Regions from separate parts of the Selenomonas sp. oral taxon 136 genome, predicted to be linked through region 2. Evidence: predicted binding sites of a transcription regulator. Region 2 holds the regulator's gene; the other holds the start of a gene.
What was found. The regulator HrcA, encoded in region 2, represses chaperone genes, less so after heat shock. The targets are predictions, from matches to a motif close to TGTTAGCACTCNNNNNNNNNGAGTGCTAACA.

Region 1 (16,482 bases), 1.1 Mb from region 2:
TGCCCTGCGCGGACACATTGTGCATGAGTTCGAGCGTGCCTCGAAGAAGACCGATCCCTCTCATACGGAAGAGCGCCTTCGCCACCTCAACTTCGTCATCGTCGGCGGCGGTGCGACGGGCATCGAGATGGCAGGTGCGATCATGGAGCTCATCGGCGTATTCAAGAAAGAGTTCCATAACATTGATTTCTCCGAGGTGCACGTTACGCTGCTTGAAGCGATGGGCTCCGTCCTGCCGATGGTGCCGCCCGATCTGCAGCAGCACACCATCGACGTCCTGCGCAATAAGGGCGTTGATGTACGTCTCAACACAGCGGTGACGGCGTATGACGGCAACGATCTCGTCCTCAAGGATGGAGAGATCATTTCAACGAAGACCGTGATCTGGGCGGCAGGCGTGCGTGCGCAGGACTTCATCAAGGACTGCGGCGGCGAGGTTGACCGCGCGGGGCGCATCATTGTCGAGGAGAACCTTCTCGTAAAGGGCAGCGACTGTGTCTTCGCGATCGGCGACTGCGCGAACTTCCAGCACGGAACGGAGCGTCCGCTGCCGACAGTCGCCCCCGTGGCGACGCAGGAGGCAATGCAGGTCAAGGCGAACATCATGGCACTCATCAGTGGGAAGATGCCCGACCAGCTCGGCAAGTTTGTCTACCATGACCTTGGCGCGATGGCGACCATCGGCAGGGGCGAGGCGGTCATGAACGGACCAATGCCCGTACTTGGATTCAATCTCAAGGCAAGCGGCTTCTTTGCGTGGTTTGCGTGGATGCTTGTCCATCTCATCCGACTTGCTGGAAAATATGCAGACTTTACCGTTTCTATCAAGTGGATCTGGAACTTCTTTTTCGGCACGCGTCTTGCCCGCATCATTCACAGCAAGCTGGAGTAGGACTTGCGCATATTAATATTTTATGCTATACTTGCGCGGTAATGAACGCAGGGCGTTTGTTTCCATACGTAAGAAATCACGGATCCGTAAAGCCGCTCAAATGGGCTTCGTATGGGTTTGTGCTTCCTTCACCCGTTCTCGGCGAGACAGTCGAGTTCAACCAAGCGCACATAAGGGTGCTTGTATCCGGCAAAAGAAACGAGGTGTATCAACATGAAAGAAGGCATTCATCCCGAGTACTTCGAGGCGACGGTGACGTGCGGCTGCGGCAATACGTTCACGACCGGTTCGACGAAGAAGGATCTGCGTATCGATGTCTGCTCGAAGTGCCATCCGTTCTTCACGGGGCGTCAGCGTGACGTTCAGGCGGGCGGACGCATCGAGAAGTTCCAGAAGCGCTACGCGAAGAAATAGTGACGGCGGTGAGGTGCACTGCACCTTGCCTCTTCACCGCACGAAAATTAGGAAGAGGCCATTGTGCGAGAGATCGTGCAATGGCCTTTTTTTTATATGACAAAGGAAAACTATGCCAAAGAAAATTACGGATCTTGCCGTCGGTGGGCAGGCGGTCATCGAGGGCGTAATGATGCGCAATGCATCAAAGACAGCGACCGCCGTGCGCCTGCCAAGCGGTGACATCGATGTCGAGACGCGCACGGTCTCCTCCATTCGCGACCGCTATCCGGTGCTCAACCTGCCGCTCATCCGCGGCTCGGTCATCATGGTGGAGTCCCTCATCATCGGGATGCGCGCCCTCTCCTTCTCCGCGCAGGCAGCAGGTGAGGAGGACGAGCAGATGACGAAAAAGGAGATCGCCATGACAATCCTCTTTGCCCTCGTCCTTGCGAGCATCCTCTTTATCGTTATCCCGACCGGAGCGGCACATCTCGCGGCGGCGTATACGGACGATCCCATCGTGTTCAACCTCATTGAGGGCGGCATTCGTCTCATGGTATTCCTCCTCTATATCTGGGGGATCTCCTTCATGGGGGGCATCCGCCGCGTCTTCCAGTACCACGGTGCGGAGCACAAGACCATCCACTGCTACGAGGCAGGGGAGGCACTGACCGTGGAGAACGTGCAGAAGTTTCCGCGCCTGCATCCGCGCTGCGGAACGAATTTCCTGCTCATCGTCATGGTGGTCGCCATCGTCTTTCACGTCTTCTTCGGCTGGCCCGATCTCTGGCTGCGCATTCTGAGCCGCCTTGCGATCCTGCCTATCGTGGCGGGTGCCTCCTACGAGATCATCCGTTTTGCGGGACGCAGTGAGAATCACCTCGTACACATCCTCATCACGCCCGGACTGTGGCTGCAGTACCTGACGACGCGCCCGCCCGCTGATGAGATGGTCGAGGTGGCGATTGAGTCGCTGAAGGCTGTGCTGCCGGTAGAGGATATCCCCGCGGGCAGCGGAAATTATCGGAATGAGCAGAAGGAGACAACGTGCTAAGCAAACTTGCTGCAGTAGAAGATAAATACCGTGAGCTTGAGACACTGCTCAGCGATCCGTCCGTGATGGCGGATATGGCGGTGTGGCAGCGTTATACGCGCGAGCACGCGACGCTCACGCCAATCGTCGAGGCGTACCAATCCTACCGACGGGCGCTGGCTACCATTGATGAGGATAAGGAGATGCTCGCCGAGGCCGATGCCGAGATGAAGGCGATGCTCACGGAGGAGATCGCGGAGGCGGAGGCAGAGCGCGATCGTCTCGCCGCCGAGCTGCCGATTCTCCTCCTGCCGCGCGACCCGAACGACGATAAGAATGTCATCGTCGAGATTCGCGGCGGCGTGGGCGGCGAGGAGGCGGCGCTCTTTGCCGCGAGCCTCTTTCGCATGTATGCACGCTATGCCGAGCGACAGGGATGGCGTACCGAGGTGCTCAGCAGCAATCCGACGGAGATCGGCGGATTCAAGGAGATCACCTTTCTCGTCAGCGGTGCCGGCGCATACAGCAAACTCAAGTATGAGAGCGGGACGCATCGCGTCCAGCGCATTCCTGTCACGGAGTCCGGCGGGCGCATCCACACCTCGGCGGTGACCGTCGCCGTCCTGCCCGAGGCAGAGGAGGTCGAGGTGACCATCGATCCGAACGATCTGCGCATCGACACCTACTGTGCGTCGGGTGCGGGCGGGCAGTATGTCAACCGTACGGAGACGGCGATCCGCATCACGCATATCCCGACGGGTATCGTCGTTCAGTGTCAGGACGAGAAATCCCAGCTGAAAAATCGCGAGAAGGCGATGAAGGTACTGCGGGCGCGTCTCTACGACCGTGCACAGCAGGAGCAGGCAGATGCCGTTGCGGCCGACCGCCGCAGCCAGGTGGGCTCGGGCGACCGCAGCGAACGCATCCGCACCTACAATTTCCCGCAGGGACGCGTGACCGATCACCGTATCGGACTGACGCTCTATAAAATTGATGCAGTGATGGACGGCGAGCTGGATGAGCTGCTGGCGGGGCTGATTACGGCCGATCAGGCAGAACGTCTGAAACAGGTGAACTGATGGCGCAGCGTGTATGGACAATACAGGAACTGCTGACGTGGACAACGAATTTTTTCCGCACGCGCGGCATAGAGACATCGCGCCTCGATGCCGAGGTGCTGCTCGCTGCCGTGCTCGGTCGGGATCGCATGTATCTCTATGTGCATTTTGACGAGCCGCTCGAGCCTGCGGAACTGGCAACGTTTCGCAGCTATGTGAAGGAGCGCGGGGCGCACGTGCCGATTGCCTACATACTCGGCAGACGCGAGTTCATGGGGCTGGCCTTCCGCGTCACGCGCGATACGCTCATCCCGCGTCCCGATACGGAGATTCTGGCGCAGTTCGCCGTGGATACCCTGCGTGCACGAGCAGAGGCAGGGGCGGGGGAGCTGCGCTTTGCCGATATCGGCACGGGGACGGGGGCAATCGCGCTCTCCGTCCTGCACCATACGGAGGGGACGCGCGCAGATGCCGTGGACATCTCTCCCGCTGCCGCGGCAGTTGCCGCAGAGAACGCGGCAACGCTGGGACTGACGGAGCGCATCGAGGTACTGACGGGTGACCTCACGGCGCCGCTCCTCGGACGCAGCTATGCTATGATCCTGTCCAATCCGCCGTATATCCCATCTGCTGATGTAAAAACCCTGATGGAGGATGTGCAGGCGTATGAGCCGCATCTCGCACTTGACGGTGGAGCAGACGGGCTCGCCGTCTATCGTCGCCTCCTGCGGGATGCGCCTGACCTCCTGACGGAGGGCGGCGTTATCGCCGTTGAGGTGGGCATCCATGAGGCAACGGACGTCGCGGCACTCATGGCGGCGCATCCGCGCATCGTGCGGACGAAGACACTCCGCGATCTGGTGGGGATTGAACGCGTGGTCGTTGGAGAGACCGCTTAAGGAGGGAACAACGTGAAGACGGAGATTCTTCGCCCTGCATCCACGGAGGATTTTGCGCGTGCCGCAGCGTTGATCCGCGATGGGCAGTTGGTCGCATTCCCCACGGAGACGGTCTATGGCCTTGGTGCAAATGGGCTCGATGCGGCGGCGTGTGCGCGGATCTACGAGGCGAAGGGACGCCCTTCCGATAATCCGCTCATCCTCCATATCGCCGATCTCTCCATGCTGCACGAGGCGGCAGAGGAGGTGCCGCCCGCTGCAGCACATTTGCTCACGGCATTCGCGCCCGGCCCCATCACCGTCATCGTGCCGAAAGCCGCGCATATTCCGCCGCTGGTCACGGGCGGGTTGTCGACGGTCGGCGTACGCTGTCCCGTCCATGACGTGGCACGGCGGCTCATCCGCGCGGCGGGGGTGCCGATTGCCGCACCCTCGGCGAACATCTCAGGGCGTCCGAGCCCGACGACGGCAGCGATGACGGCGGCGGATATGACGGGGCGGATTCCGCTCATCCTCGACGGCGGCAGCTGCACATGGGGGGTAGAGTCCACCATCGTCGACTGCACGGAGGAGGACTGCGTCACCATCCTGCGCCCCGGTGCGGTGACCCCCGAGATGATCTCTGCCGAGCTGCCGCATCTCACTGTACGCATGGATGCGGCACTCGTTTCGGCGGATACCGCGCCGCGTGCTCCCGGCATGAAGTACACACACTATGCGCCGCGCGTGCCGCTCACGGTCTTTGCGGGGGCAGGGACGGATGTCGTCGGGGCACTGCGGATAGAGATCGAGCGTCGTATGGCGGCAGGCGAGCGGCCTGCACTGATCGCGAGCAACGATACCATCATGGCTCTCAGTGGACTCCTGCCTGCGGCGTATACCTACTACTGCGGCGCACGCGGCAATCAGAGTGCACTTGCCGCCTGCCTCTACGATGCGCTGCGCCATTTTGACGACACGGATGCCACCTCGCTTCTGGCGGAGGGGACAGGTTCGGTCGGACTCGGGATTGCGATCATGAACCGTCTGCGCAAGGCAAGCGGGGGCAACATCATCTATGTTTGAACGCGAAGCCGCTGAATAAAGGAATCGCTGATAAAATGAAGTCCGTCAGATTGGCGTAGATTTTTTCGTCCGAACAAGGAGGAAAACCGGACGCATAGCCAAAGCTATGTGGAGGATTTTCCGACGAAGTGCGGGCAAAAAAGATGCGCTAAGATGGCGGTGCTGAATTTATCAGTGCTTCCTAAAGAAAGTGCCGCCATTACAGCATTGGCGGCAGAGAAACGAAAGAACCGACAGCCGCTCTGTTTCGAGCAAGCTGCCGGTCATTTGGCAATCATAAATGTGTTTCCACGTCCTTATTCAGTTGTGTTTGCTTTTTGCCGCACAGATCACCGCGTGTGTCTGCACAGCCGCATATTGTACGTTCAGCTGAAACCGTTTTGGAGATCTCTGTATCATCCAAGTTGCGCGCGTGGTTTTCGAAAAATGAATCGTACAGTAACACGAGTGTCGTCTGCTCACACTACCCGAGGACGACCGGACCTAGACGGTTCTCATGAGATGATGCCAACGGAGCACCTGCCGATGCAGGCTCAGTTCTTCTTCAAAGATGCATACTGCTCAGGAGACGATACCGCCCTGCCGAAGAATTTGTGTCAATAGACATTCTCCTTTCCAGCATTTATGACTATGAGGAGATATATCTCTTTTCTGAATTTATCATATCATAAATAAACTGGAAATGCAATAGATTTTTACAAGGAAAACAATGCGGAAAGGTCTGAATTGATATATAATTCATGTAGATAGAATTGCTCAGTGGGCTCTTTGTGATGGAGGGGATGCAATTGCTTTCTGCACTTCTCGATTTCCTCTTCCCGCCGCGCTGTCCATCCTGTCACGCCTGTGTAGAGCGGCAGGGATTCTGCCCGGCGTGTGCGCGGCAGCTCATCGGCATGCGCCGCATGATGGAGATGGGCGCGATGGCGGAAGATCTGACGGGCGTCTGGGTCTTGGCACACTATCGTGACGGTATCCGTGATCTTTTGCGCGCGCTGAAATATCACCGAAAGATGGCAGTGCTTGACAATCTGCGTACGATTCTCGCTACGGGGGAGGAGGTACTGGAGGAGCTGCCGCCGTCCCTTATCGCCGTTCCCGTCCCACTTGCACCACAGCGGCAGAAAGAGCGCGGCTTTAACCAGACAGAGGAGATCTTTGCTCCGTGGTTTGCGTCGTATGGCATCCCTTTTGAACCTATTCTTGTCCGCACGCGTGAGACGATGCCGCTCTATGAGATGACACGTACGGAGCGGCGACAGGAACTGCGCAGCGCGTTCGCCCTCGTACATGGTGCAGATGTGCAAGGGAAGGATCTCCTGCTCGTGGATGATATCATGACGACGGGGGCAACGCTGACGGAGTGTGCGCACGTTCTGCGGCACGGCGGAGCACGACGTGTCTATGCAATTGCACTCGCGGGGGAACATCGCTGAGTCCTTCCTTGTCAAATGGACAGAAATGCTCTATAATTCACTCTATGATAAAGGGGGAGTTACTTTGGTGATGAATGGAGCGCGGGCTCTCTTGGAGAGCCTTAGGCAGGAGGGTGTGGAGGTCGTCTTTGGCTATCCCGGCGGCGCCGTCCTCACGCTGTACGATGAAGTATATAAGATGAAATTTCCGCATATCCTTACGCGCCATGAGCAGGGTGCTGCACATGCGGCAGACGGCTACGCGCGCGCCTCGGGCAAGGTTGGCGTGGTCTTTGCGACCTCGGGACCGGGTGCGACGAACCTCGTGACGGGGATTGCAACGGCGAATATGGACTCTGTTCCGATGGTCTGCATCACCGGGCAGGTCGCCAATCCCTACATCGGCAAGGACTCCTTTCAGGAGGCGGACATCGTCGGCGTTACGACACCGATCACGAAGCACAATTACCTCGTCAAGGACGTGCATGATCTGCCGCGCGTGATCAAGGAGGCCTTCTTCATCGCGCGGACGGGACGTCCCGGCGTCGTCGTCATCGACGTGGCAAAGGATGTGTTCGATGCAGAGATCGACTTTGCCTCTCCTGCTGCCGCCGCCTTGCGCGGATACAGTGGCAGTGTCCCGCTGGATGTCGATGCCGTACGCGCGGCAGCGGACGCCCTCCGCACGGCAGAGCGGCCGCTGCTCTTTGTCGGCGGCGGCGTCATCCTCTCGGATACGGCAGCGTATGTACGGGAACTCCTCGCCCTGACGGGGATGCCTGCCGTCTCCACACTGATGGGGCTCGGCGGCGTTTCTGCCGATACGCCCGGCTATACGGGGATGGCGGGGATGCACGGCACCTATGCCTCCAATATGGCGATCCAGGACTGCGACCTGCTGCTCGCCGTCGGTACGCGCTTCAGCGACCGCGTGACGGGCGCAGTGGCAGAGTTTGCCCCGAAGGCACGCATCGTCCACTTTGACATTGACCCTGCCGAGTTCAACAAGAACGTGCGCGCCGACATCCCTGTCCTCGGAGATCTGCGCGAGAGTCTGCCCGCCTTCCTCGATGCCCTGCGTCCTGCGGCGGCAGATGTGGCATCCCGTATGCTGGCGTGGCAGGCGAGTGTCCGCACCATGGAGGAAAAGCATCCGCTCGGATGGAAGGAGTGTGAGGCGATCCGCCCCGAGGAACTCCTGCACCGCGTGCGCGAAATCGTCGGCCCCGATACCATCTGCGTCACGGACGTGGGGCAGCATCAGATGTGGGCAGCACAGTACTATGCGTGTACGGAGCCGCGCCGCTTCCTCACCTCGGGCGGACTCGGCACGATGGGCTACGGGCTTCCTGCGGCGATCGGGGCAAAGCTCGCGCGTCCCGACAAGGAAGTTGTGCTGATTACGGGCGACGGCAGCATCATGATGAACTGCCAAGAGTTTGCGACTATCGCGGACAACGATATTGATGTGAAGGTTGTCATCGTACATAACTCCATCCTCGGCATGGTTGGTCAGTGGCAGCGTCTGTTCTACAATCATCATTACTCCGCATCGGAGCTCAAGGGCAAGACGGACTTCGTCAAGCTCGCTGCGGCGATGGGCGTCGCGGGATGCCGCATCGAAACGCGGGCGGAGTTCGCAGAAGTTCTGCCGCGCGTGCTCCGCGAAAAAGGAGCGCGTCTCATCGACGTCATCGTGCCCGAGGAGGCGGATGTCGTGCCGATGGTGCCGGGCGGAAAGCGTCTCGATCAGATGGTGTTGGGAGGAAGATAAGATGGACAAATATTTGCTTGCCGTCCTCGTCGACAACAAACCGGGCGTCCTGACCCATATCGCAGGGCTCATCAGCCGCCGTGCCTTCAACATCGAGAGCATCTCTGCCGGCTATACAGAGGAAACCTCGGTCACGCGCATCAATATCGTTGTCTCGGTCGCTTCGGAGAACGAACTGCGGCAGGTCGTGACGCAGCTCTCTAAGCTCATCGACGTGGTGAAGATCGTCAACCTCACGCAGTTCGAGTCGATCACGCGTGAACTTGTGCTCATCAAGGTGCACGCAACGAAGGAGAACCGTGCGGAGATCATCGACGTGGTGAACATTTTCCGTGCGCGCATCGTAGATGTCGGCGTGGAGAATGTCGTCATTGAGCTGACGGGCGACGCGAAGAAGATCGATGCCCTCTCGGAGCTGCTGTCCGACTACGGCATCATCGAGATCGCACGAACGGGGGCGATTGCGCTCTCGCGTGGACCTGTGCCCGTCAAGCAGATGTAGTTTTTTTCGGTAGGGAAGGAGTGTTTTGACATGAATCTCAGGGCATGGGGGCTTCTGCTCCTGCCTGCTGCATGCCTTTCGCTGGCGGGCTGCGGGCTGCCGGGGGCGAGTTCGGATCGGGTCATCTACGCAAACTACGATGACAGTGACGGATTCTGCGCGCAGATCAAGGACGCGTTTGCCGCGAAGGCGAAGGCGGACGGCATTGAGGTCGAATTCCTCGACGCGAAGAACGACGGCAATATGCAGATCGACCAGCTGAACGAGGCGATCGGCAGCGGTGCGGGGGCGATCATCCTGCTTGCTGCCGATGGTTCCAGCATCGTTAAGACCATTGAAAAGGCAAACGATGCGGGCATTCCCGTCATCACAGTCAACCGCAGCGTTGCGGGCGGCAAGGTGCTCCGCGCCTATTCCGACGATGTGGAGGCGGGGCGTATGCAGGGCGAGTACATGGCAGCGCATCTGCCTCCGAACGCGAAGATCGTGTATTTGCAGGGCGATGAGACGCAGAGCAGTGCTGTCGGCCGTTGGGAGGGGTTCAAGGCAGCGTGTCTGGACAAGCGCCCCGACATTCAGCTGCTCTCGTTCGTGGATGCCGGATGGAGCAAGGCCGAGGCCTTGAAGACCATGATGCTCTGGATGAATATGTTCCCCGAGATCAACGGTGTCGTTGCAGGAAATGATGAGATGGCACTCGGTGCGATTGCCGCACTCAAGGGGGCAAACCGCCTCAGTGGATGCCTTGTCTCTGCGGTCGATGCCACCCCTGCGGGTCTCGCAGCAGTCGAGGCGGGCGAGATGGCGCAGACGGTCAAGCAGGACGCAAAAGCGCAGGGTGAGGGGGCACTCACACTTGCAGAGGGCTTCCTCAAGGGGAATCCGCCGAGTGGGGATCTTGCGATTCCGTTTACGTCCATAACTGCGGACAATCTTGCGCAGGCGAAGTGAGGAGGGGAGTGCCATGAATCTGCCGTTCATCTCTGCGGAGGCAATGAAGGACTATGCCGTGCGGACAAAGGTGTTCATCCTGTCCGTATTCCTCTTGGCAGCCATCCTCGTTGTCGCCGTCGTCGGTATCTACTCGAACGATCAGGCAAAACAGTCGCTTGACGATATGTATCACCATAATCTCATGTCGACGCAGTATCTGAACGATGCCAATACGCGTCTGCGGAAAATCAGCGTCAACGTGCCGTACATCCTACAGGAGGGCATCACAGCGGACAACCGCAAGATTCTCGTGGACGATGTGCTCGGCAATCTAAACGCGCTCCATCACGACATGGAGGAGCTCAAGAAGATCGACACGAGCGAGCGGGCACAGGCGACGATTGCCGAACTGGAAAAGAATCTGAGCGTCGCGGCGGACAAGGTCGGCGCAGTCAACAATATGGGGACAACCCCCGAGGATCGCGTCGCGATCTTTGACAATCTTGCCTCGCTCACCGTCATCTCAAGCAATATGGCAGTGCTCACGCCCGACAACGTGTTCCAAGGGAAGCAGCTCTTTGAGGCGAACAACGCGCGCTATGACCGTACAGTCTATAGCTTTGCCATCATCATCGTCATTGCGGTGGGGGTTGGTGTTCTTGTGTCGCGCCGCATTGCAGATAACATCTCCGATCCGCTCGCATCCTCCATCGGACATCTGAGTGCCGTCGCGTCCGGCGACCTCTCGCGTGAGATCCCGCGCGAACTCTCTGACCGTGCGGATGAAATCGGTACGGTCGTCAAGGCACTCGGCAAGATGCAGGGCTTTATGAAGCAGGTGCACGAGGAGGCGGAGCAGACCGATGCGATGGTCGCGGAGCTTGAGGAAATGCTGCATGGGCTCAACAATGACACGCAGGACATGTCTGCCGTGACCGAAGAGATGTCCGCAGGCATGGAGGAGACAGCAGCATCTACATCCAGTGTCCAGCATCTCAGCGGGGAGCTGAACGATGGGATCAAGGGAGCAGCGGACGCAGCACGCGAGAGTGAGGAATATACGCGCGAGGTTGCACAGCGTGCCGCCGATCTCCAGACGACGATGGAGCAGTCGCGTCTCAATACGCGTCAGATCTACGGCTCGACGAAGGACTCTGTGGCAGAGGCGATCGAGTCCTCGAAGGTCGTCGACCAGATCGGACAGCTCACGCTGGAGATCTCCGAGATCGCCGAACAGACGAACCTCCTCGCTCTGAACGCAAGCATCGAGGCAGCGCGTGCAGGCGAGCAGGGACGCGGCTTTGCCGTGGTCGCGGGCGAGGTCGGAAAGCTCGCCGAGCAGTCGCGCGGAACGGCAGAGAAGATCAAGGGCCTTACGGGGCAGGTTACGGGCTCGGTGCAGGCTCTCTCCGACGGTACGCATAGGCTGCTCACCTTCATTGATGAAAACATCCGCGGCGATTATGACCTGATGGACAAAACAGCAGAGCAGTACAAGGCAGATGCGGAGTTCTTCCGCAAAACTGCAGAGGCGACAACGTCGCGGTCACAGGAACTCCTTGGCTCGATCAGCGAGATGAATGCGGCGATGGAGGGGATTCGCAACGCGACACACGAGGGTGCGGAGGGCAACACGCGCATCGCGGAGAGAGTCGTCTCCATGGCGGCAGAGTACGAGAATATCCTTGCAAAGATCCAGACCTTCAAGGAAGGGACGGCGCGCCTCAAAAACCTCGTGGCGGCGTTCAAGGAGTAACGCTGCTGGGCATACCGCACACTTTTCTCGTTTGTTCCACTAGGGTTCGCTTAGAGGCATCGCCCATTCGCACGAAAAATTTACATATTATGCAGAGAGCCTTTTATGGCTCTTTGTTGTTTTTTTGACTTTTTTACAAAATACCTATTGACTTTTTGACTAAAAACATTTACTATAGACAACGTAAGTTAGCACTCAGTCAATGAGAGTGCTAACGCGACAAAAAGATTTGGGATAAACTAGGAGGAAGATACCATGATTAAGCCATTGGGCGAACGTGTTGTCATTGAAGTCGCAGAGAGCGATGTCACGACGGCGAGCGGCATTGTGCTCCCCGATACGGCAAAGGAAAAGCCGCAGAAGGGCAAGGTCGTTGCGGTCGGTACGGGCAAGCTCCTCGAGAACGGACAGCGTGCAGGCCTTGAGGTCAAGGAAGGCGACAGCGTCGTTTTCTCGAAGTACTCGGGCTCTGAGATCAAGGTTGACGACAAGGACTACCTCATTGTTCGCGAGAGCGACATTCTGGCAATCCTGTAATTAGGGAAGTACTGATAAATTCGGCACTACCATCTTGACGCATCTTTTTCGCCCGCACTTCGGCGGAAAATCCTCCACAGAGCCCCACTCTGCGTCTGGTTTTCCACCTTGTTCGGACAAAAAATCTACGCCAATTTGGCAGACCTCATTTTATCAGTGTTACCTTAGATAGACGAAACGTGGAGGCAATATAAATGGCAAAGCAGATTCTGTTTGACGAAGAGGCACGCCGCGCTCTTGGCCGCGGCGTTGATGCACTGGCAAATGCGGTCAAGGTAACGCTTGGCCCGAAGGGACGCAACGTTGTCCTCGATAAGAAGTACGGCGCACCGACGATCACGAATGACGGCGTGACGATTGCACGTGACATCGAGCTCGAGGATCCGTTCGAGAACATGGGCGCACAGCTCGTGAAGGAAGTTGCGACGAAGACGAACGACATCGCGGGCGATGGCACGACGACGGCGACGCTCCTCGCACAGGCGATGATCCAGGAGGGCATGCGCAACGTCGTGGCGGGCGCGAACCCGATGATCGTCAAGAAGGGCATCGACATGGCGGTCAAGACGCTGGTCGAGGAGATCAAGAGCAAGGCACAGAAGGTCGAGACGAAGGCAAAGATCGCGCAGGTTGCGTCGATCTCCTCGGCAGACTCCGAGGTCGGCGAGCTCATCGCAGAGGCAATGGAGAAGGTCGGCAAGGACGGCGTCATCACGGTTGAGGAGTCCAAGACCATGGACACGAACCTCTCCGTTGTTGAGGGCATGCAGTTCGATCGCGGCTATATCTCGCCGTACATGGTGACGGATACGGACAAGATGGAAGCCGTCATGGATGATCCCTATGTGCTCATCACCGACCGCAAGATCTCCTCGGTCGCGGATATCCTGCCCGTTCTGGAGCAGGTCGTGAAGCAGGGCAAGCAGATCGTCATTATCGCAGAGGACCTTGACGGTGAGGCTCTTGCGACCATCGTGGTCAACAAGCTGCGCGGCACGTTCAAGGCACTCGCGGTCAAGGCACCGGGCTTTGGCGACCGCCGCAAGGCGATGCTCGAGGATATCGCTATCCTCACGGGCGGCACGGTCATCAGCGAAGAGGTCGGCCGCAAGCTCGACAGCGTCACGATCGAGGATCTCGGCCGTGCACGTCAGGTGCGTTCCTCCAAGGAGGAGACGACGATTGTCGACGGTGCAGGAGACAAGGCACAGATCTCCGCACGCGTGGCACAGCTCAAGAAGCAGATCGCAGAGACCACGTCCGACTTTGACCGTGAGAAGCTGCAGGAGCGTCTGGCAAAGCTCGCCGGCGGTGTTGCTGTGGTCGAGATCGGTGCAGCGACAGAAGTCGAGATGAAGGACAAGAAGTACCGCGTTGAGGATGCACTCAATGCAACGCGTGCGGCAGTCGAAGAGGGCATCGTTGCCGGCGGCGGCACGACGTTCATCGACATCCTCCCGGCACTCGACAAGCTGAACGTCGAGGGCGACGTCAAGGTCGGCGTCGAGATCGTGCGCCGTGCGGTCGAGGCTCCGGTGCGCCAGATCGCTGAGAATGCAGGCCTTGAGGGCTCGGTTGTCGTCGACAGCGTGAAGAAGGCGGGCGATGGCGTTGGCTTCAATGCACTCGAGAACACCTACGTCGACATGATCGGCGCGGGCATTGTCGACCCGGCGAAGGTCACGCGCTCTGCCCTGCAGAATGCGGCATCTATCGCTGCCATGGTGCTCACGACCGAGACGCTCGTCACGGACAAGCCCGAGCCTGAGGCTCCGGCACCTGCAGGTGCACCCGGCATGGGCGGTATGGGCGGCATGATGTAAGGCAGTTGCCCTCGATCATATCGTGAAATAGCGAAGAAGCATGTTTCCTATCAGTGGAGCATGCTTCTTTTTGTTTTACAATCTATATCGACGGATTGTTAAAATACAGATACAGTGCTATACTACAGAGCATGAAGATAATAGAGCTCCATCGACAGAGGAGCAAAAGGAGTTTCGCATGCTGAATATAGATAAGAAACTCGCGAAACGCGAGGCAGAGGGCAAGATCATCCGCACAGGCATCGTGGGTGTGGGGCAGATGGGGCGCGGACTGGTTTCGCAGATGGTGCTCATGAAGGGCATTATGCCTGCCATTGTTGCCGATCATACACTGGATAAGGTCATCAAGGCCTTTCATACCGCGGGTGTCCGTGACGAGGATATCGCCGTCGCAAAGACCATCGATGAGGCAAATCGCTACATGGAGCAGGGCAAGTACGTTGCGACAGAGAACGACACATTTATCTCGCACGCGAACCTCGTCGAGGTCGCCATTGATGTGACAGGCGTGCCCGAAGTCGGCGTGCGGATCGCGATCGACGCACTGAACAACAAAAAGCACGTCGTCATGATGGACGTTGAGACCGATGTGGTCATCGGCAGCTATCTCAAGAAGCTCGGCGACAAGAACGGCGTCATCTATACCGGCTCGGCAGGCGACGAGCCGGGTGCGGTCATGGAGCTCTACTCCTTTGCGTGTGCGATGGGGCTGGATGTCAAGGTCATTGGTAAGGGCAAGAACAACAAGATCGACTATGACTGCAATCCCGATACCGTGTACGAGGAAGCAGTCCGCCGCAAGATGAACCCGCGCATGCTCACCTCGTTCAAGGACGGCACGAAGACCATGGTCGAGATGACGGCGATGTCGAACGCCACAGGCTTTGTCCCCGACGTGATCGGTGCTCACGGTCCCGCGGGCTCGCCGCAGCATTGCTGCGCCGATCTCAACGAACTCTTTAAGCTCAAGAAAGATGGCGGTATCCTGAATCGGCACGGCGTCGTGGAGTATGTCAATGGCATTGCGCCCGGCGTCTTTGTCACCGTCGCATGTCCGAATGAGGATGCTGCCTACGTGATGGACTATCTCCAGATGGGGCATGGCCCCCTCTGGACCCTCTATCGCCCCTATCATCTCTGCAACCTCGAGACGCCGCTCAGCGTGGCGAAAATCGTCATCGACGGCGAACCGACCATCATCCCGCTTGACGGCCCGGTCAGCGAGTGCATCACCGTCGCCAAGCGCGACCTGAAGGCGGGGGAAAGCCTTGATGGCATCGGCGGCTACACGACCTACGCCTCGATTGCGACAGCCGAGGAGACGTACCGAAACGGCTACGTCGTCTACCCCCTCGTCAACAAAAACGCACGCATGAAATGCGATGTCAAAAAGGGCACACTCCTCACACTCGACATGGTCGACCTCGATACGTCCACGCAGCTCTATCAGGTGCGTAAAGAACAGGACAAGATGTATGGCAACGGGTACGCGCTGAAGTAAAGGAATTGCTGAGCTTCCTAAAATACAATGCCCCCCACGATGCAGGCGTGGGGGGTTCACTTTTGAGAAACTGAGATATGAGGATGTAATGTATGTTTTGGCTTGAACTCATTGTTGTGTTGGGGATGCTTCTCGTCGGTGCACGCGTTGGCGGCATCTTTCTCGGCATGTCGAGCGGCGTCTCCCTTGCCGTACTCATCTTTGGCTTTGGCTGCACGCCGGGCAAACCTCCGATTGACGTCGTCATGATCATCATGGCGGTCGTCGTCACTGTCTCCGTCCTACAGGCATCAGGCGGCATGGACTATCTCATCCAGGTGGCGATCCGCATGCTGCGCAGCAATCCGAAGCGGATCAGCATCTACGCGCCGCTTATCAGCTGGCTCTTTACCTTCATGTGCGGAACGGGCTATATTGCCTATGGCATCCTTCCCGTGATTGCAGAAGTATCGCGTGAGGCGGGCGTGCGCCCCGAGCGCCCGATCTCCATCTCCGTCATCGCCTCACAGCAGGCAATCACCGCGTGTCCCATCTCGGCAGCGACCGTCGCACTGCTGAGCTTTCTAGTACCCGTGAATATTTCTCTGATCGACATTCTCCTCGTCTGCGTCCCTGCAACGCTCATCGGCGTACTAGCGGGGGCTCTCTATGCCTCACGCATGGGGGCGGAACTCGCAGAGGATCCTGCCTATCTGGCACGCGTCGCGGCGGGGGATGCTGCACCGATCCATGAAAAGACGGACTTTCAGGAAAAGACCTTTGGGCGTCGGGAAAAGACGGCAGTTGCGCTTTATATCCTCGCCACCGTCATGGTCGTTGCCTTCGGCATCTTCCCTGAGCTGCGCCCAACCTATATGGTGAGCGGTGAGGAGACCGTGCTCCCCATGACCATGACCAT
Region 2 (16,482 bases):
TGAAATTGCACTTTGATAGCGGATAAATGCGATAACAGCGAAAATGAGCAGTGCGTGCCCCATCGCTGCAGCTAAAACATAATTCTTCTTTTTCAGAAGTGCATGTGCGGAAGCCGCCGCGACAAAGATGATGGCGAGCATCAGCCCTTTGCTGATGTCCATGATCGTCACATCAATCATTTTCCCAAGAGAAATCCACGGCATAAACACCGAAACAGCAACGGCTCCGGCACTGATATAAGAAGTAACGACCAGATTTTCACGCAGCTTGCTGCGTTTCTTCACATTCTCCTCTGCCTCTGACGTCAGCGCCGGCTGCTGCACATCTCCCGCATCCTCCGGCTTCACAGCGTCTTCCTGTGCAGCCGCCGCCTGTTCCTGGGGTGCTCCGCAGAGGGGACAGAACTTGACTTTTTCATCAATGGAGGCACCGCATTTTTCACATGATTTCATTGGATCCGCCTTTCTATCTTCCATACAGCCGCCGCACGATCCAGGACATCACCTTGTTCGGACCGATGAGCCGGAGGACCGTTCCTGCGATCAGAACAGCCACGAGAATCATGGCAATTGCGGGCAGCGCGACAAAGAAGAACGCTACAAGGAGCACCGCAAACACAGCCGCCCATACAATGCTCGAAAACAGCGAGCGGCGTGGTATCCCGGTCCCGATGCGGATATAGCGCACAGAACCGCGCCCGCCGCCATAGGCAGAGCCGTGCCGTGCCTCATCCTGCGGCTCCGCGCCGCTCTCATCCACCGTCACGCCGCGATAGGCGGCATTCTCCTCCGGACTCATCGGCCGGATACGAGGATCCTGTTCCATGGGGTCTCCTCCCTTCACGACTCTGTTTTCTCATCCACCTTGCGCATCGCCGCACCGCACAGCATCGTCACGAACCCTTCCTCGCTCAGATAGCGCGGGTCGAACGGAACACAGCCGAGCGTCTCCCGCATACGGCGATACGCGGCATTGACACTCCGCTTATTCGAACCGAGCACATGATACAGCTCCGTGAGCGACGTGAGATCAATGCCATTGATCTCGGCAAAGAGGAAAATCGCTGCCGTCAGCATCTCCGGCGTCTGCGCTCGCTTCAGATCAAACTGCGCGTAGTCAAAGAACATCGTCCCGAGCAAATCCCGCGCATGGTGGCTGAATCCGAGTGCCTCCGATACGACAGCGAGTGCACTGAACTCCTCCGCACACGTATGCTGCGAGAGCGTCCATTTCGGACGCCTCGGCGGCAGCGCATGCTGCGGCAGGACATTCAGCCGTGCATGCGACGCGAGCATGTGAATCGTATGACGCACGAGCGCCGCCTCACGTGCGAGAAAATCATTCATATCCGCCTTGGGCGACTGATAGAGAAAGAGCTCATACTCCTGCTGAATCGTATCCTTGATGCGCCGCTGCAGCGGTCTGCTCGCGGGCACGGCCGTGATATAGTTGAGCATCATCATGCCCTCATCACAGATGTGTCCGAACAGAATGTTCTTCTCAAGAGCCCCCGGGATGTCAGGCCGCGGCAGAACAACCTCCTCCTCACGCAGAAGATCGCTGCAGACAATGTGATCCTCATATGTCTCCTCCACCGTCAGCACAGCGAACCGTGCCGCGAGGAGATCGCGCAGAATCTCGCGTTCATCCTGCCGCAGTGTCTTATCCTCCTTCGCACAGAAATGCTCGATCGGTGCCTCATCCGTACTGATCAGATGGTAATCAAAGAAGAAATAGTCCCAGAACCGCAGCCAGAACGCCTCTTTTTCCTCATCAGAGGACTGCTCGTAGGCACTCGCGTCGTAGAGATTGCCCGTATAGATCATCGCCGCGCGCCCGATCTCCCGCTGGTACATGGGGCGACGGAAATACTCGCCGATCTCGTGAAGGAGCTCATTGAGCTGCAGATTCAGCTCCTCCATCTCGATGCGTTCATCCTCCTCGATATCCTCAAGGGTCAGCCCTTCGATCTCCTCCCACGCCACACGCTCCGGCAGGCGAAAACGCCCCGTAAGGTAGAACATCTCCAAATCGGCATCCAGCTCACCGAAATCGATCTCATACTTCCCCGTCTCATCCAGATATGTGAGGAAGTCATTCATGCGTTTAAAATAGTCCTCCGCATGGCGTTTCAGCGGACGACGATCGATATGCGCGTCAGCAAAGCGGAAAAAGAGCGCAAGGTAGTCGATATGGATCAAAAGCCGTGCGAGCGAATCATCGCGCCGCATGATGACCGTGAGAAAGTCCTCAATGCAGTACCAGTCCGTACACAGCCCCTCAGCACTCTCGCCCCGCCACGCCGCCTCACGCAGATACCGCTCCGTCAGTGTGCGCGGAACAAAAATCTGTGCGCGTCCATGCGCCAAGTAAAAGCGCTTGACCAACGCGTAGACATTTTCCATGAACCCTCCCGATGCCATGCGCCCTCAATACAAATTTCAATTCCTTTTATCCTAACAAAAGTAGGAAACAATGTCAATGCACAGCGAGGCGGCCGCAGCAAACGCTGCAGCCGCCTCGCTGAAATAGATCAGGTAAACAGATCCTTGAACTTCTCCGTAAAGCTCTTTTGCTCCGGATTCACCGCATCGCCACTCAGCTCCGCGAACTCCTTGAGGAGCTCCTTTTGCCTTGCTGAGAGCTTCTGCGGCGTTGTGACCTTGACGCGGACATGCTCGTCACCGCGTCCCGTGCCGCGCAGGCTGGGGATTCCCTTGCCCTTGACGCGCAGCACCGTCCCCGTCTGGATCCCCGCCGGGATCTTGAGATCGACCGCCCCGTCGAGCGTCGGCACCTGCACAACTGCGCCGAGCGATGCCTGCACAAATGTGATCGGGATCTCGATGATGACATCGTTGCCGCGCCGCTGGAACAGCTTGTGCGGCCGGATGAAGATGTAGACGTAGAGGTCGCCGTTCGCCCCGCCGCGTACACCCGCCTCGCCGCTGCCCGTCACACGGACGCGCTGGCCGTCGTCCACGCCGCGCGGAATGTTGACCTTGATCGTCTTCGTCACGCGCTTGCGACCCGTACCATGACAGTCGGGACACGGCGTCTTGATGATCTTGCCCGTGCCGTGGCACTGGCTACACGTATGTGCACTCATCATATTGCCGAACATCGTTCGCTGCATGACCTGTTCCTGTCCCGTGCCGTGGCACGTCGGGCAGGTCTCCGCCTCCGAGCCTTTTGCCGCACCGGAGCCGCCGCAGTTCGGACAGTTCTCCTCGCGCGGAATGGAGAGCTCTACCTCCTTGCCGAATGCCGCTTCCTCAAACGAAATCTCCAGATCGTAACGCAGATCAGCCCCGCGCTCGGGGCCCTGTCTGCGTGCACGGCGACCGCCGCCGCCCATGCCGAACATATCGAAGATATCGTTCATATCGAAGCCTTCGAATCCGCCGCCGAAGGGGCTGCCCCCTCCGGCCCCCGCACCGCCGCGGCGCGGGTCAAAGGCATCGTGACCGAACTGGTCATACGTCGCCTTCTTCTTCGGATCCTTCAGCACATCGTACGCCTCGTTGACCTCCTTGAATTTCTCCTCAGCGGTCTTCGGGTCGTCACGGTTGAGGTCGGGGTGATACTTGCGCGCGAGTTTCTTGTATGCTTTTTTGATCTCGTCGTCCGAGGCTCCCTTTTTGAGCCCCAGGATTTGGTAGTAATCGCGTTTCTCGCTCACGATACCACCTTACTTCTTATCATCCTTGACTTCGGTGAACTCCGCATCGACGACGTTGTCGTCCTGCGGCGCTCCCTGCGCACCTGCGCCGGCATTTGCCTCCGCGCCCGGCGCTGCACCGGCGGCACCCGCCGCCTGCTGTGCCTGCTGATAGGCAGCGGCAGAAAGCTCATAGAGCGGCTGGCGGGCTTCCTCCGTCGCGGACTTGATTGCCTCGATGTCAGAGCCCTTGAGCGCCTCTTTCAGCTTATCAATGCCTGCCTGTACCTTGGAGACGAGCGCCTTGTCCGCATTCTCGCCGAGATCCTTGATCGCCTTCTCCGCCTGATAGACAAGGGAGTCGCCCGTGTTGCGCGCATCGACGGCTTCCTTCTGCGCCTTATCCTCGGCAGCGTGTGCCTCGGCCTCCTTGACCATGCGGTCGATGTCCTCTTTGCTCATGCCGCTGTCGGACTGAATCGTGATTTTCTGCTCCTTGCCCGTGCCGAGATCCTTTGCCGACACATTGACGATGCCGTTTGCATCGATGTCGAACTTGACTTCGATCTGGGGTACGCCGCGCGGTGCGGGCGGGATGTCCGTCAGCTGGAAACGGCCGAGGGTCTTGTTGCCCGCTGCCATTTCGCGCTCGCCCTGCAGGACATGGATCTCAACGCCCGGCTGATTGTCCGCCGCCGTCGAGAACACCTGGCTCTTCGAGGTCGGGATCGTCGTGTTACGCTCGATGATCTTCGTGCAGACGCCACCGAGGGTCTCGATGCCGAGCGAAAGCGGGGTAACGTCGAGGAGCAGGACATCCTTGACCTCACCGACGAGGACACCGCCCTGGATCGCGGCGCCGATGGAGACGCACTCATCCGGGTTGACGCCCTTCGAGGGCTCTTTGCCAAGGATCTTGCGGATGGCTTCCTGTACCGCAGGGATACGGGACGAGCCGCCGACGAGAATGATCTTGTCGATGTCGCTGCCCGAGAGCCCCGCATCCTCCATAGCCTTGCGCGTCGGCACCATCGTGCGTTCCACGAGGTCAGCTGTCAGCTCATCGAACTTCGCACGCGAGAGCGTCAGATCGAGATGCTTCGGGCCCGTGGCATCTGCCGTGATGAACGGCAGGTTGATGTTCGTCTGGCTCATGCTCGAGAGTTCGATCTTCGCCTTTTCAGCCGCCTCGATGAGACGCTGTGCGCTCATCTTGTCCTGCGAGAGGTCGATGCCGTTCTCCTTCTTGAACTCCTCGACCATCCAGTCCATGATCTTCTTATCGAAATCGTCGCCGCCGAGCACCGTGTCGCCGTTCGTCGCCTTGACTTCGAACACGCCCTCGCTCAGCTCAAGAATGGAGACATCGAATGTGCCGCCGCCAAGGTCGAAGACGAGCACCGTCTCATCCTGATCCTTATCCAAGCCATAGGCGAGTGCCGCCGCCGTCGGCTCGTTGATGATACGCAGCACCTCAAGGCCTGCGATCTTACCCGCATCCTTCGTCGCCTGACGCTGGCTGTCATTGAAGTACGCCGGCACCGTGATGACCGCCTGCGAGACCGTCTCGCCGAGATATGCCTCTGCATCACTCTTGAGCTTCTGCAGAATCATTGCTGAGATCTCGGGCGGCGTGTAGCTCTTTCCATCAATCGTGACATGATAGTTCGGATCACCCATGTGACGCTTGATCGACGAGATCGTGCGGTCAGGATTCGACACCGCCTGATTCTTCGCGAGGCGGCCGACGAGACGCTGGCCGTCCTTCGTAAAACCGACAACAGACGGCGTGATGCGGCTGCCCTCAGGATTCGTAATAACGACCGGCTCGCCGCCCTCCATCACGGAGACAACCGAGTTCGTCGTACCAAGATCAATACCAATTACTTTAGCCATGTTATATTCCCCCAAAAATCATAAAGATATTATTTCGTTAGTTACCGGCGACCTGCACCATCGCGGGGCGGATCACACGTCCTTTTGCCTGGTAGCCCTTCTGGAGCACCTGTGTGATCGTTCCGTCCTCTGCATCCGCATCCTCCACGCGCATCACCGCCTGGTGAAAATTCGGATCGAAGGGCTGGCCCTCTGCCTCGATGGCCTCAAGGCCGTGCTTCTGCATGACCTCACGCAGCTGCGTGTGAATCATCTCGACGCCCTTCTGGAACGCCTCGACATCCGTCTGCTCCACGGCGAGTGCCCGCTCAAAATTATCGAGGAGCGGCAACAGATCGCCGAGCATATTCTGCGTAATGACGGCGGCGAGTTCTTCTTTTTCCTTCGCCGTGCGGCGGCGGAAATTTTCAAAATCCGCCTGCAGGCGCAGGACACGATCACTCTTTTCCTTCAGCTCCGCCTCGAGTGCGGCAATTTTATCCGCCTCGGTCGGGGCGCTGTCCTCCTCCCCTGCGGGTGTGTCCGCCGCATCCGTCTCAGTCACAGCATCCGCAGCAGCCTCAGGCTGCCCCTCTGCCGTGTCCTGTACCTTCTCTTCTTCCTGCAAGCCGTTCACCTCTCCTACCACTTTAATTGATAGATCATTTCTGTCAAGTTCGTATTGACATAGTCAAGGATGCGCATTGCTTTCGCATATTCCATCCGCGTCGGCCCGAGCACGGCAATCGTTCCGAGCAGCTTTCCGTCGACATGATAGGTCGCCGTGATGAAGCTGCTGTCCCAAAACGTACTGCTCTCGTTCTCTCGCCCGATCGTGACTGTCAGGCCCTCTCCCGCATGGGTATGCAGGATATCCTTCACAAGATCCTCGCGCTCAAGGACGAGCAGCATCGCGCGTACGCGATCGAGATCCTGAAACTCGGGATTGCTGAGGAGCTGCGCTGTCCCACCAAGATAGAGACGACCATCCTCACGCCCTTCGAGCGCGCGGTGCATCACCTCCACCGCCGCAACAAAGATCGACTCATCGCCGATCGCATCACGTACGCGGCGCATATCCTGCTTTGTCACAGCACGGAGTGCCTTGCCCGAGAGCGTCTGATTCACCGCGCCCGCCATCCGCTGGAAGTCTGCGAACGTCGCACCGTCTGGAATCTCGACGATACGGTTTTCGACGAACCCTGCATCCGTCATGAGGACGGCAATCGCGTGACCGAGGTCAAGCGGCAGGAACTGCAGCATACGGAACGTGGACTGTGCCGCCTGCGGCGCAAGTACAAGCGAAACATTGTGCGTCACATCGGCGATGAGGCGCGCCGTTTCCTGAAACACCTCATCGAGCCGCCGCACGCGCCCTTTGTACCAATCATGAATCTTTGTCTTCTCGGCATCCGTCACCGGAGCGATAGGCTGCAGCCCATCGACGTAGAAACGATAGCCTTTCGAAGACGGAATACGCCCAGCGGACGTATGGGGATGCTCCAGATAGCCGAGCATCTCCAGATCTGCCATTTCGTTGCGAATGGTGGCAGGGCTGATGCCGAGATTGTACTTCTGCGCAAGCGTCCGTGACCCGACCGGCTCCGCCGATGCAATGTAGTCATCGACGACCGCCCATAGGATTTGGCTCTTGCGCTCATCCAGATCGTTCGACATTCACCCCTCTCCTTTCAATTCTGTTAGCACTCTATTGGTCTGAGTGCTAATCAAAATCTATAAAGAATATACAGCGTAAAAAACAAAAAGTCAATAGCAAAATGACAAAAAGTCAAATTTTTTATTGCGGATATCTCTTTTAGCGTCCCCTGCCATCCAAAAGATCGCAGGATTCCTTACCGTGACAGGACACAAGAAAAGAGCGACACGAAAACAAACTGTCCCGTACCGCTCCATAGGATGGAATAAACTACTACGCAGTCGGTTTATCCGCAAAGGCCTTGAAGATGTAGACCGCGCGGATCTCTACCGGCGTTACGCCGAGATTCTCAATTGCTGTGAGAAGTCCCGATGCCAGCACGGCGCGTTCCGCCTTGCGGTCTGAACTCGTCACAATCGTAAGTGCCGGTTCATCCTTCGGATAAAGCGTCACAATGCCGTTGCCAAACGTCACCTCATAGGCTCCGTTTGCTGTCTGATAGAGGAAGTTGAGCCTCTGCTCAGACATATTGCGGATTTCCTTCGGATCCGGAATGTCCACCTTCTTTGAGGCAGGCTTGATCGTCAGACGTACGGGACTATAGTTGATCGTATAGATGCCGTCGAGATCGCGCGAGCCGCCGTCCGTAAAGAGGACGGGGATTGCCTCAGCCGTGCTGTTGGGGATCTCCTCGTGGTGCACACCACGAATCCCGCGTGTCTTCCCGAGGTCAAAGCCGAACGAGCCGTCCGAGCCCTCAACATAGTCATGTGTCTCAGGGTTGTTCCCCATCGTGACAATGACCTTGTCGCTGGTCGGCACCTGCGTCGACCCCTGCGGCGTATTCGTCTCGGAGCCGCCTGTCGACGTGCCCGAACTGGAAGAAGATCCACCCGAGCTAGACGAGCCGCCGCCCGAGGAGGAGCTTCCGCCGCTTGTGGACGATCCACCCGTGCTGGTCGAAGAGCCGCCTGTCGTGGTAGACGAGCCACCCGTTGTGGTCGACGTTCCGCCCGTGCCCGTGGTCGAGCCCGTCGTTCTGCCTGTTGTCGTTCCCGGCGTTGTGCCACCGGTTGTTGTGCCCGTGCTGGGGGTTGCCCCGCCTGTGGTCGTTCCTGCACTCGGCGTAGAGCCCGTCGAACCGCCCGGAGTTGTCCCCGTGCCGCCCGTGGATGTACCTGTGCTCGGTGTCGAACCACCAGTAAGTCCACCTGTGCTAGGTGTCGAACCGCCGGTCAGGCCGCCGCCGCCAAGGCTGACACCGCCGCCCGAGCTGCCGCCCGGAATCGTCGTGCCGCCCGTCAGGCCGCCCGGATTGCCCGTGATGCTGCCCGTACCGCCGCCAACGACACTGATGCCGCCCGAGCTGCCGCCCGGGATTGCCGTGCCGCCGCCGACGCTGCCGCCGGGCATGCCCGGAACAGAGCCGGAACCGCCGCTCGTGAAGCTAAAGCCTCCCGTGCTGCCGCCCGGTGTCGGTGTAGAGCCCGGGACTGTGCCCGTGCCCGGCGTAGAGCCGCCGCTGGTCGACGAGCCGCCCGAACTGGACGAACCACTCGAGGAGGAGCTTCCGCCGCTTGTGGACGAACCACCAGATCTGGAGGAAGATCCACCAGTTGTAGACGAACCACCCGAACTGGAGGAAGAACCTCCTGTTGAAGTAGAAGAACCGCTCGTGCTGGTCGAGGAGCCGCCCGTCGAGGTAGACGAGCCACCTGTGCCCGTCGTGGTGCCACCGGTTGTTGTTCCCGTGCTGGGGGTTGACCCGCCTGTGGTCGTTCCTGCACTCGGTGTCGAGCCCGTCGAGCCGCCCGGGGTTGTCCCCGTGCCGCCCGTGCTCGGCGTTGAACCACCGGTCAGGCCACTGCCGCCAAGGCTGACACCGCCGCCCGAGCTGCCGCCCGGAATCGTCGTACCGCCCGTCAGGCCGCCTGGATTTCCGGTGATGCTGCCCGTGCCGCCGCCGACGACACTAATACCGCCCGAGCTGCCGCCCGGAATCGCCGTACCGCCACCGACGCTGCCGCCGGGCATTCCCGGGACAGAGCCGGAGCCGCCGCCCGTGAAGCTAAAGCCTCCCGTACTGCCGCCCGGTGTCGGTGTAGAGCCCGGGACTGTGCCCGTGCCCGGCGTAGAGCCACCGCTGGTCGACGTGCCCGTGCCGGAAGAAGATCCACCCGAGCTGGAGGATGAACCGCCGCCACTTGTGGACGAGCCGCCCGAACTGGAGGAAGAACCTCCTGTTGAAGTAGAAGAGCCACCTGTGCTTGTCGAGGAGCCGCCCGTCGAGGTAGACGAGCCACCTGTTGTGGTCGACGTTCCGCCCGTAACACCACTGGTGCTTGGCGTTGTGCCGCCAGTTACACCGCCGGTGCTCGGCGTTGAGCCACCAGTCAGGCCGCCCGTGCTTGGTGTAGAGCCTCCCGTAAGTCCACCCGTGCTCGGCGTAGAACCTCCCGTAAGACCACCCGTGCTAGGTGTCGAACCGCCGGTCAGGCCGCCCGTGCTCGGCGTTGAACCACCGGTCAGGCCACTGCCGCCAAGGCTGACACCACCGCCCGAGCTGCCGCCCGGAATCGTCGTACCGCCCGTCAGGCCGCCTGGATTTCCGGTGATACTGCCCGTGCCGCCGCCAACGACACTGATGCCGCCCGAGCTTCCGCCCGGAATCGCCGTACCGCCGCCGACGCTGCCGCCGGGCATCCCTGGGACAGAGCCAGAGCCGCCGCCCGTGAAGCTAAAGCCTCCCGTGCTGCCGCCCGGTGTCGGTGTAGTGCCCGGGACTGTGCCAGTGCCCGGCGTAGAGCCGCCACTGGTCGACGTGCCCGTGCCGGAAGAAGATCCACCCGAGCTGGAGGATGAACCGCCGCCACTTGTGGACGAACCGCCCGAGCTGGAGGAAGATCCACCAGTTGTAGACGAACCACCCGAACTGGAGGAAGGACCTCCTGTTGAAGTAGAAGAGCCACCTGTGCTTGTCGAGGAGCCGCCCGTCGAGGTAGACGAGCCACCTGTTGTGGTCGACGTTCCGCCCGTGCCCGTAGTTGAGCCCGTCGTGCCGCCGCCCGTTGTTGTACTCGAAGCAGACGATCCACCTGTGCCCGTCGTTGTGCCTGTTGTCGTGCCCGGTGTAGAGCCGCCGCCCGTCGTGGTCGAGCTGCCCGGTGTTGTGCCCGGCGTCGGAACAGTTCCGCCGCCTGCACCACCGCCACCTCCGGCTCCACCGGCACCTCCGGCACCCGTACCACCGCCGCCACCGCCAGGCAGTCCGCCGATGCTGGGTCCGGGGCCGCCGCCGAGGCTGCCGGAGCCGCCCGTCTGCGTGCCGACAGATGCACCGCCGCCGCCCGTCGTCATGCCGGATGTCGTCTGTGACGATGTCGTTGTACTCGTCGTCACTGCTACACCGCCCGGCGTGCTCGGCGTAAAGCCCGTCGGTTTGATGGTCAGCGTGCCGGGCTCATATACAAAACGATAGTTTGCAAGATTCGTCGCACCGGTATAGCTGCCCGTAACAGAGGATGGGTCAATGGTGATTACGTTGTTATACGTCCCCGCATTGGTCGTTGTCGTTATCGACGGCGCATAGGTCGACGTGATTCCCGTAATGGGAATGCTATCCACCGGGAGCAGCCCGCGATTTGTTGCACTCGTTCCGTGCTCAACGGTGTATGCCGTCACGACGGGATTCGGCTGCCCGTAGTTGCGCTCGGCATTTCCTGCCGTCACCTTTACCTCACGCGGCGTGATGCTGAAATTGCCATCTCCGTAGTGAATCGTATAGTTGGAAGCCAGCCCTGTACCGAACGTTGCGCCCGAAACCCGTGTCCAGAGACCTGTCGTTCCTGCATCCGTCGTGACGGTCACCGTCGGATCAATCGTCTCCGTGACGGCAGAAATCGTATCGCCGTTGGCAAGCCCCGTCGTCGCCGTCGCCGTGCGTACGTTAATCATCGACGTACCGCCCGTATAGGTTGCTATGCTGTTCTCTGCGCCGTACGCGCGGGTCTTATTTCCTGCATCAATATAGAGGTCGCGCTTCGTGATGTCGAAGCCGCCGTCGACGTAGGTGATGTTGTAGTTCGACGCCTTGCCCACGCCGAAGGTCGCGCCCGCGATCTTCGTCTTGAGCCCCGTCGTGCCCGCGTTCGTCGTGATGAGGGCGTTCGTCGACTCCGTGACGTCGGCGATCGTGTCGCCGTTCACGAGACCCGTCGTCCCCGTCGCGGCGTCAGCGCGGAACTTCGACGTGCCGCCCGTATAGACGGCGGTGCCGTTCTCCGTGCCGTAAATGCGCGTCTTGCTTCCTGCACGCAGTGTCAGATCGCGCGGCGTAATCGTGAAGCTGCCGTCCTCGTAGGAGATGTCGTAGTTATTGGCATTGCCCGTACCGAATACGGCATTTGCAATCTTCGTCTTGAGTCCCGGCGTTCCTGCATCCGTCGTGACGGTCGCACGCGAATCAATCGTCTCCGTGACCGTCGAAACCGTATCGCCGTTGACGAGGTTCGTGCTCGCCTTGACGCGGAAGAGATTCGTGCCATTGACATAGCCCGCCGTCGCGTTCGCCGTGCCGTAGATGCGGCTCTTATCGCCCGCAAGGAGTGTCAGCGGGCGCTTTGTGATGTTGAAATGTCCGTCAACGTAGGTGATGTTGTAATTGTTTGCCGTGCCCGACGAGAAGTGTGCCGCGCTTGCCTTTGTCCAAAGACCTGCCGTGCCCGCATTCGTCGTAACGGTTGCCGTCGGGTCAATCGTCTCCGTCACATCGTCGATGGCATCGCCGTTGACGAGTCCCGATGTCGCGGTTGTCGCGCCGACGTTGACCTTCGCCGTATTGTTGACATAGCCCGCCGTCGTATTGGCATCGCCGTAGACGCGGCTCTTGTCGCCCGCCGTGATGGTGAGTGCACGCTTCTTGATCGTCAGCGTGCCGGGATCGGACGTGATATGGTAGTCCGTCGCAAGGCTGCGGCTGCCCGTGGCGAGCGCCGCACCGTTCAAGGTCATCGTGTAAGTGCCGACACCCGTGCGCACGGTAACATCATTCGTGCCGTCCGTCGCCGTGACCGTATACTTGGCAAAGCTGTCACCCGAAAGGAGCGTGCCTGTATGCGTCGTACTCGATGTCATGGTCACGCTGTCGTTCGACGTGCCGTAAATGCGCTCGCCGCTCGGCGCGGTGAAGAGGATGTCGATGGGTTTGATGGTGAGCTTGCCCGGAACGTACTTGAACTTGTAGTTCGTCGCGGAGAGCGTGCTGTTTTTCAGGTCAACACTGTACTCGCCCGCATGGACAGCGCCCTGTGCGTAGCCCGTCGTCTTCGTCGCGTCCGCAATCGGGGTATAGGAAACAGCACCCGAGAGAAGTCCCGGTGTATTTTCCGTCTGGCTGTTCGCGAAGTTCGAGAATGTGACGCCCGCGTTGCCCGTATAGCTGTGCGGATTGCCGTCGTAGTTTACGGTCGATGTCTTGCCCGTAACCGTGACGACGCGCGGCACGATGCGGTAGTCGACCGTGATCTTGTAGTTGAGGTCGTTATGTCCCTGATAGGTGATTTTCTCATTGGCAATGGTCGAATCCGAGCCGTAGGTATGCGCACCCGAACGCATATTGACATCGGTCATTGCATTGGTCACTGTGCCGTCTGCCGTATTAACGTCGGCATTGACATTTGTCAGCTTCGTCGTGCCGAAATTGTGCGTGCCCGAGTCAATCACATGGGCACGGATATAGTCGACCTCCGTCTTGTCAAGCGCACGGCGCTTGAGATTGCCGTCGTCTTCGATATGGAAGCCCGCCGTCGAGTTGAAGAAGGCCGCGTTGTCATCGCCGTAGGCGCGCGTCGAGTAGAACTTGAGCGTCGGCTGGTAGTTGTAGTACATCGCGTTCTGCCCCGCCGGCGGCTGCGGCTTATGCGGATCATCATAGGCCACGCCGTATTTGCGGAACTGGAAGACGAGACCGTTGATCTCGTTGTTCACCGAGTCTTCCGTATGGACGACGTACTTGTGGCCGGGCGCCGTCTTGATGGCGTCCGCGCCCGCCTTGTTCTTGAAGGATCCGCCCCTCGACTCGATGACGACGTCGGACGTGCCCGTGCCGACGATCTGCCCGCCCGAAGCGATGGTCACATCGCCGCCGCCCGAGTTCTTGATGCTGATGGGCGTCGTCTCGCCCGTGACCTTGCCCGAGATCGTCGTACCCTTCGCCGTCTCGATGTTGACGCCGTGCTTCGACGTGACATTGCCGATCTTCTTGATCTCGTTCGCGCCCGTGAGGTTCACGTTGTTCGCCGTGACGTCGAGAACGGGGACGCTCTTCATGACGCCCGTCGAAGTCACGTCGCCCTTCGTCTTGATCTCAAGGCCGTCCGTGAGCGTATCGGGAATATCGACATTGCCGACGCTGATGTTGCCTGCATTGTCGCCGCCGACGCGGATCTTCTTGAACTTCGCGCCGTCCGTGTTCTTCAAAAGGCCGTTCGGGCCGAAGACATCGTTGCCCAGCACGAGGCTGGACGGCGCACCGCCGGCCCCCGGCGTACCGAAGGAGATGCTCTGGTTCGGCGAATAGGTGTCGAAGGAGACTTCGCCGTGCCCCGAGATGCTGCTGCCGTTCGTCACATTGAGCGTATCCGCCTGGATGGAGACATTGCCGTCATGATTCCGATCTGCGCCGTCCGCATTGATATGCGTATCGTCGAGATTGACCTCACGGCTGCCGATGGTGAAGTCCCGCCCATGCGTATTGATATTGCCCGCAAGATTGACGCTGCCCGAGCTGCTGTTGACCGCCTGCTGGATGTTCACGCGGAACGGCATATCGATCGAGCCGCTCTGCCATAACCTTCCACCGCCTGCGCGGTCGCCGATGTTGATGATCTCGTAGCCCCAGAACTGGCGGTTGTTGCCGCTGAAATACTTGTCGAGCAGGGAGAGCTTATTCGGGTCATTCACATTGCCGCCCATCTTGAGGTCGCGACCATGCGTCGCCGGAAGGATGTTCAGGGCTTTGCTGCCCGTCATCTTGCCGTTCAGGTCGACGGCGTCCGCCTTGAGCGTGAGAGCGCCCGTGCCCGTGCTCACTTCGCTGCCCTCCGCCGTGTTCAGTTTGTTTCCTTCCAGATTCAGCGCATTCCCGTTCGTATTGATCTTCGTCGAGCTGTCGATGTCGATCGTGCCCGCGTCGGGCTTGGTGCGGATCGTCGTCGCATCGACGAAGTTCAGGGTGCCGCCGACATTGACTTTGCCGGAGACATCCTGTCTGCCGAGGTAGACGTGCTCGAAGCCGTCCTTGATCTTGTTGCCGCCGAAGAGATCTGCGCCGAGCGTCAGCCCCGTCAGCCCCGTGCCGGACTTGCCGATGTTGATGTCGGTCCCCGCCGTCGCCTGCTCAAGCTCCAGCGCTCCCTTGCCGAAGACTGCCTCGTTAAAGGTCATCTCGTCCGCCGCGAGCTTGATGTTGCCGTTATTCGTTGTCCCCCCCGAGGTGACAGAGCCCGCCTTGACGCCCGCAATGGTACGCGAAGGAACCGGCGCCCCCGAGGGCGTCGTGATCGTGCCGATCGTCAGCTTGTTCGATTTCACGTTGACCGCATAGGCGTCCGCCGCGAGCGTGCCGATCTCGTTGTCCTTGTCGAGGGTGATGCTGCCGCCCGCGGCAGCCACCGAGCCGTCGCGGTTCAGGCTGGAGGAGATCACGGCGAGATTGTCCGTCTTGATCTTGCCCGCCGTCTGGCTGGCGTCCTGCAATGCGTTCACGGTCAGGATCTTGCCCGAGGCAAGCGTCATGTCGCCCGTGAAGTTGATGTGCTTCGCCTGCAGGGTCGTGTTCTGCCCGAGCGAAGAGCCTGCCACGTTGATCGTATCCTGCGTGGTCTCCCCGCCCTTCGGATCGACGTTGCCGATGCTGTAATGCGAGAAGTTCGGGCCGAACACGTTCGTCATCTTGTCGTTCGTCAGCTTCAGGTCGCCCGCCGCGCCGTCGCCGACGCCGATGGACTTCGCCCCGCTGTAGGTACCGATGCCGAGCGTGCCCGCGCCGGTGACGGAGGGGCCCGACGCACCCGCGACGAGGTTCGCTATATTGTTCGTGTAGAGGTTCAGCGCACTGCCCGTGGCGATCTCCATCTTGCCCGCGCCGCCCGTGTTCTCGATCGCGCCCGTCGTGAGCGTGACCTTGTAGTTCTTGCCCGAGCTGTCCGTGCCGACCTTGAGTCCGCCCGCGCCGATGACCGCCTTGCCCGACTCCGCCGTCTTGACGATGACGCGGTTGTTCGCCTCAAGGCCGTCGATCGTGACGGTGTCGCTCCTCTGGTCGCCGAGGACAAGCTCCGAGAACTGATTGCCGAAGAGCTTGCCGTTGAGCTGGTCGCTCGTGATGTGGAGCCCCGCGCCCGCTGCAGCGTTGTTGAGCGTCAGGTCGCCCTGCGTCTTTCGCGTGATGACGAGGCCGCTCTTGCCGACGATGTTGGTCGTATTGTCGTCCAACGTCGGCGTGATGATCTTGTCCGTATGCACGCGAAGCGCGCCGACCGTGTCCGTGCCAGAGTCGAGCTGCGCCCTTGCGTCAAGCTGCACGTTGTTGCCCGTAACATCGACCCAGACAGGCGTAGAGCCATCAACAACCTTTACCTTGGCGTCCTCATTCAGAATGACATTGCCGCCGCGCGAGTTGAGCGTCGCCTGTGCGTAGTTGCCCTCGACCTTGAGTGCAGCCCCTTGCTCCAGATGAATATCGCCGTCCGTCTGGATGTTGATCTCCGCGCCGTTGTCCTTCGATGTGCCGCCATCGCCCTTGACGTGGACGGTCTTTCCCTGTTCCACGGTAAAGCCGCCCGTGATGACCGTATCCGGATCATAGCCCGCCCTCGACGTATCCGCACCGATTTTGAGCTTCGTCCCCTTACCCACGATGGAGACATCATCCTTTACCACGACGCCGAGCCTGCCCGCCGCGTTAATGGACTTCTTGACGGTGCCGCCGTAGAAATAGAGGTGCTGATTGCCCGCGACGTCGAAGCCGCCGAAGCCATCGAGCGTCTCGTTGATCGTGCGATAGGAGATGCGGAACTCCCCGTGCGATGCGTCCGCAGCATTGTCGCTGATGACGATGTCCTTACCCGTAGGGACATTGCCGACCTTGATGTTGCCGCCCTCTGCTCCGTGCACCTTGCCGTTTCCAAGGTCGATGCCGCCCGAGAGGTCGAGGTCGAGGTTCTTGACGGCGAGCGTATCGGTTGCATTCGGCAGCTCCGCCGTCTGTGCCTTGATCTTCATGTCGGA

Region 1: the regulator HrcA is predicted to act here: its motif matches at 11,910-11,940, upstream of groES (co-chaperone GroES).

What each region holds. Positions count from the first base shown of each region.
Region 1 covers NZ_CP014239.1:1,773,443-1,789,924, forward strand. The annotation lists gene AXE86_RS08495 (NAD(P)/FAD-dependent oxidoreductase) at 1-892, shown strand, start outside; gene rpmE (50S ribosomal protein L31) at 1,106-1,306, shown strand; gene AXE86_RS08505 (DUF1385 domain-containing protein) at 1,419-2,342, shown strand; gene prfA (peptide chain release factor 1) at 2,336-3,400, shown strand; gene prmC (peptide chain release factor N(5)-glutamine methyltransferase) at 3,400-4,278, shown strand; gene AXE86_RS08520 (L-threonylcarbamoyladenylate synthase) at 4,291-5,343, shown strand; gene AXE86_RS08525 (ComF family protein) at 6,132-6,779, shown strand; gene ilvB (biosynthetic-type acetolactate synthase large subunit) at 6,850-8,532, shown strand; gene ilvN (acetolactate synthase small subunit) at 8,534-9,034, shown strand; gene AXE86_RS08540 (sugar ABC transporter substrate-binding protein) at 9,065-9,985, shown strand; gene AXE86_RS08545 (methyl-accepting chemotaxis protein) at 9,999-11,723, shown strand; gene groES (co-chaperone GroES) at 11,979-12,260, shown strand; gene groL (chaperonin GroEL) at 12,455-14,083, shown strand; gene AXE86_RS08560 (NAD(P)H-dependent oxidoreductase) at 14,262-15,584, shown strand; gene AXE86_RS08565 (anaerobic C4-dicarboxylate transporter family protein) at 15,677-16,482, shown strand, end outside.
Region 2 covers NZ_CP014239.1:452,876-469,357, forward strand. The annotation lists gene AXE86_RS02060 (zinc ribbon domain-containing protein) at 1-453, opposite strand, end outside; gene AXE86_RS02065 (hypothetical protein) at 467-826, opposite strand; gene AXE86_RS02070 (hypothetical protein) at 841-2,406, opposite strand; gene dnaJ (molecular chaperone DnaJ) at 2,535-3,683, opposite strand; gene dnaK (molecular chaperone DnaK) at 3,693-5,558, opposite strand; gene grpE (nucleotide exchange factor GrpE) at 5,596-6,186, opposite strand; gene hrcA (heat-inducible transcriptional repressor HrcA) at 6,180-7,214, opposite strand; gene AXE86_RS02095 (filamentous hemagglutinin N-terminal domain-containing protein) at 7,468-16,482, opposite strand, start outside.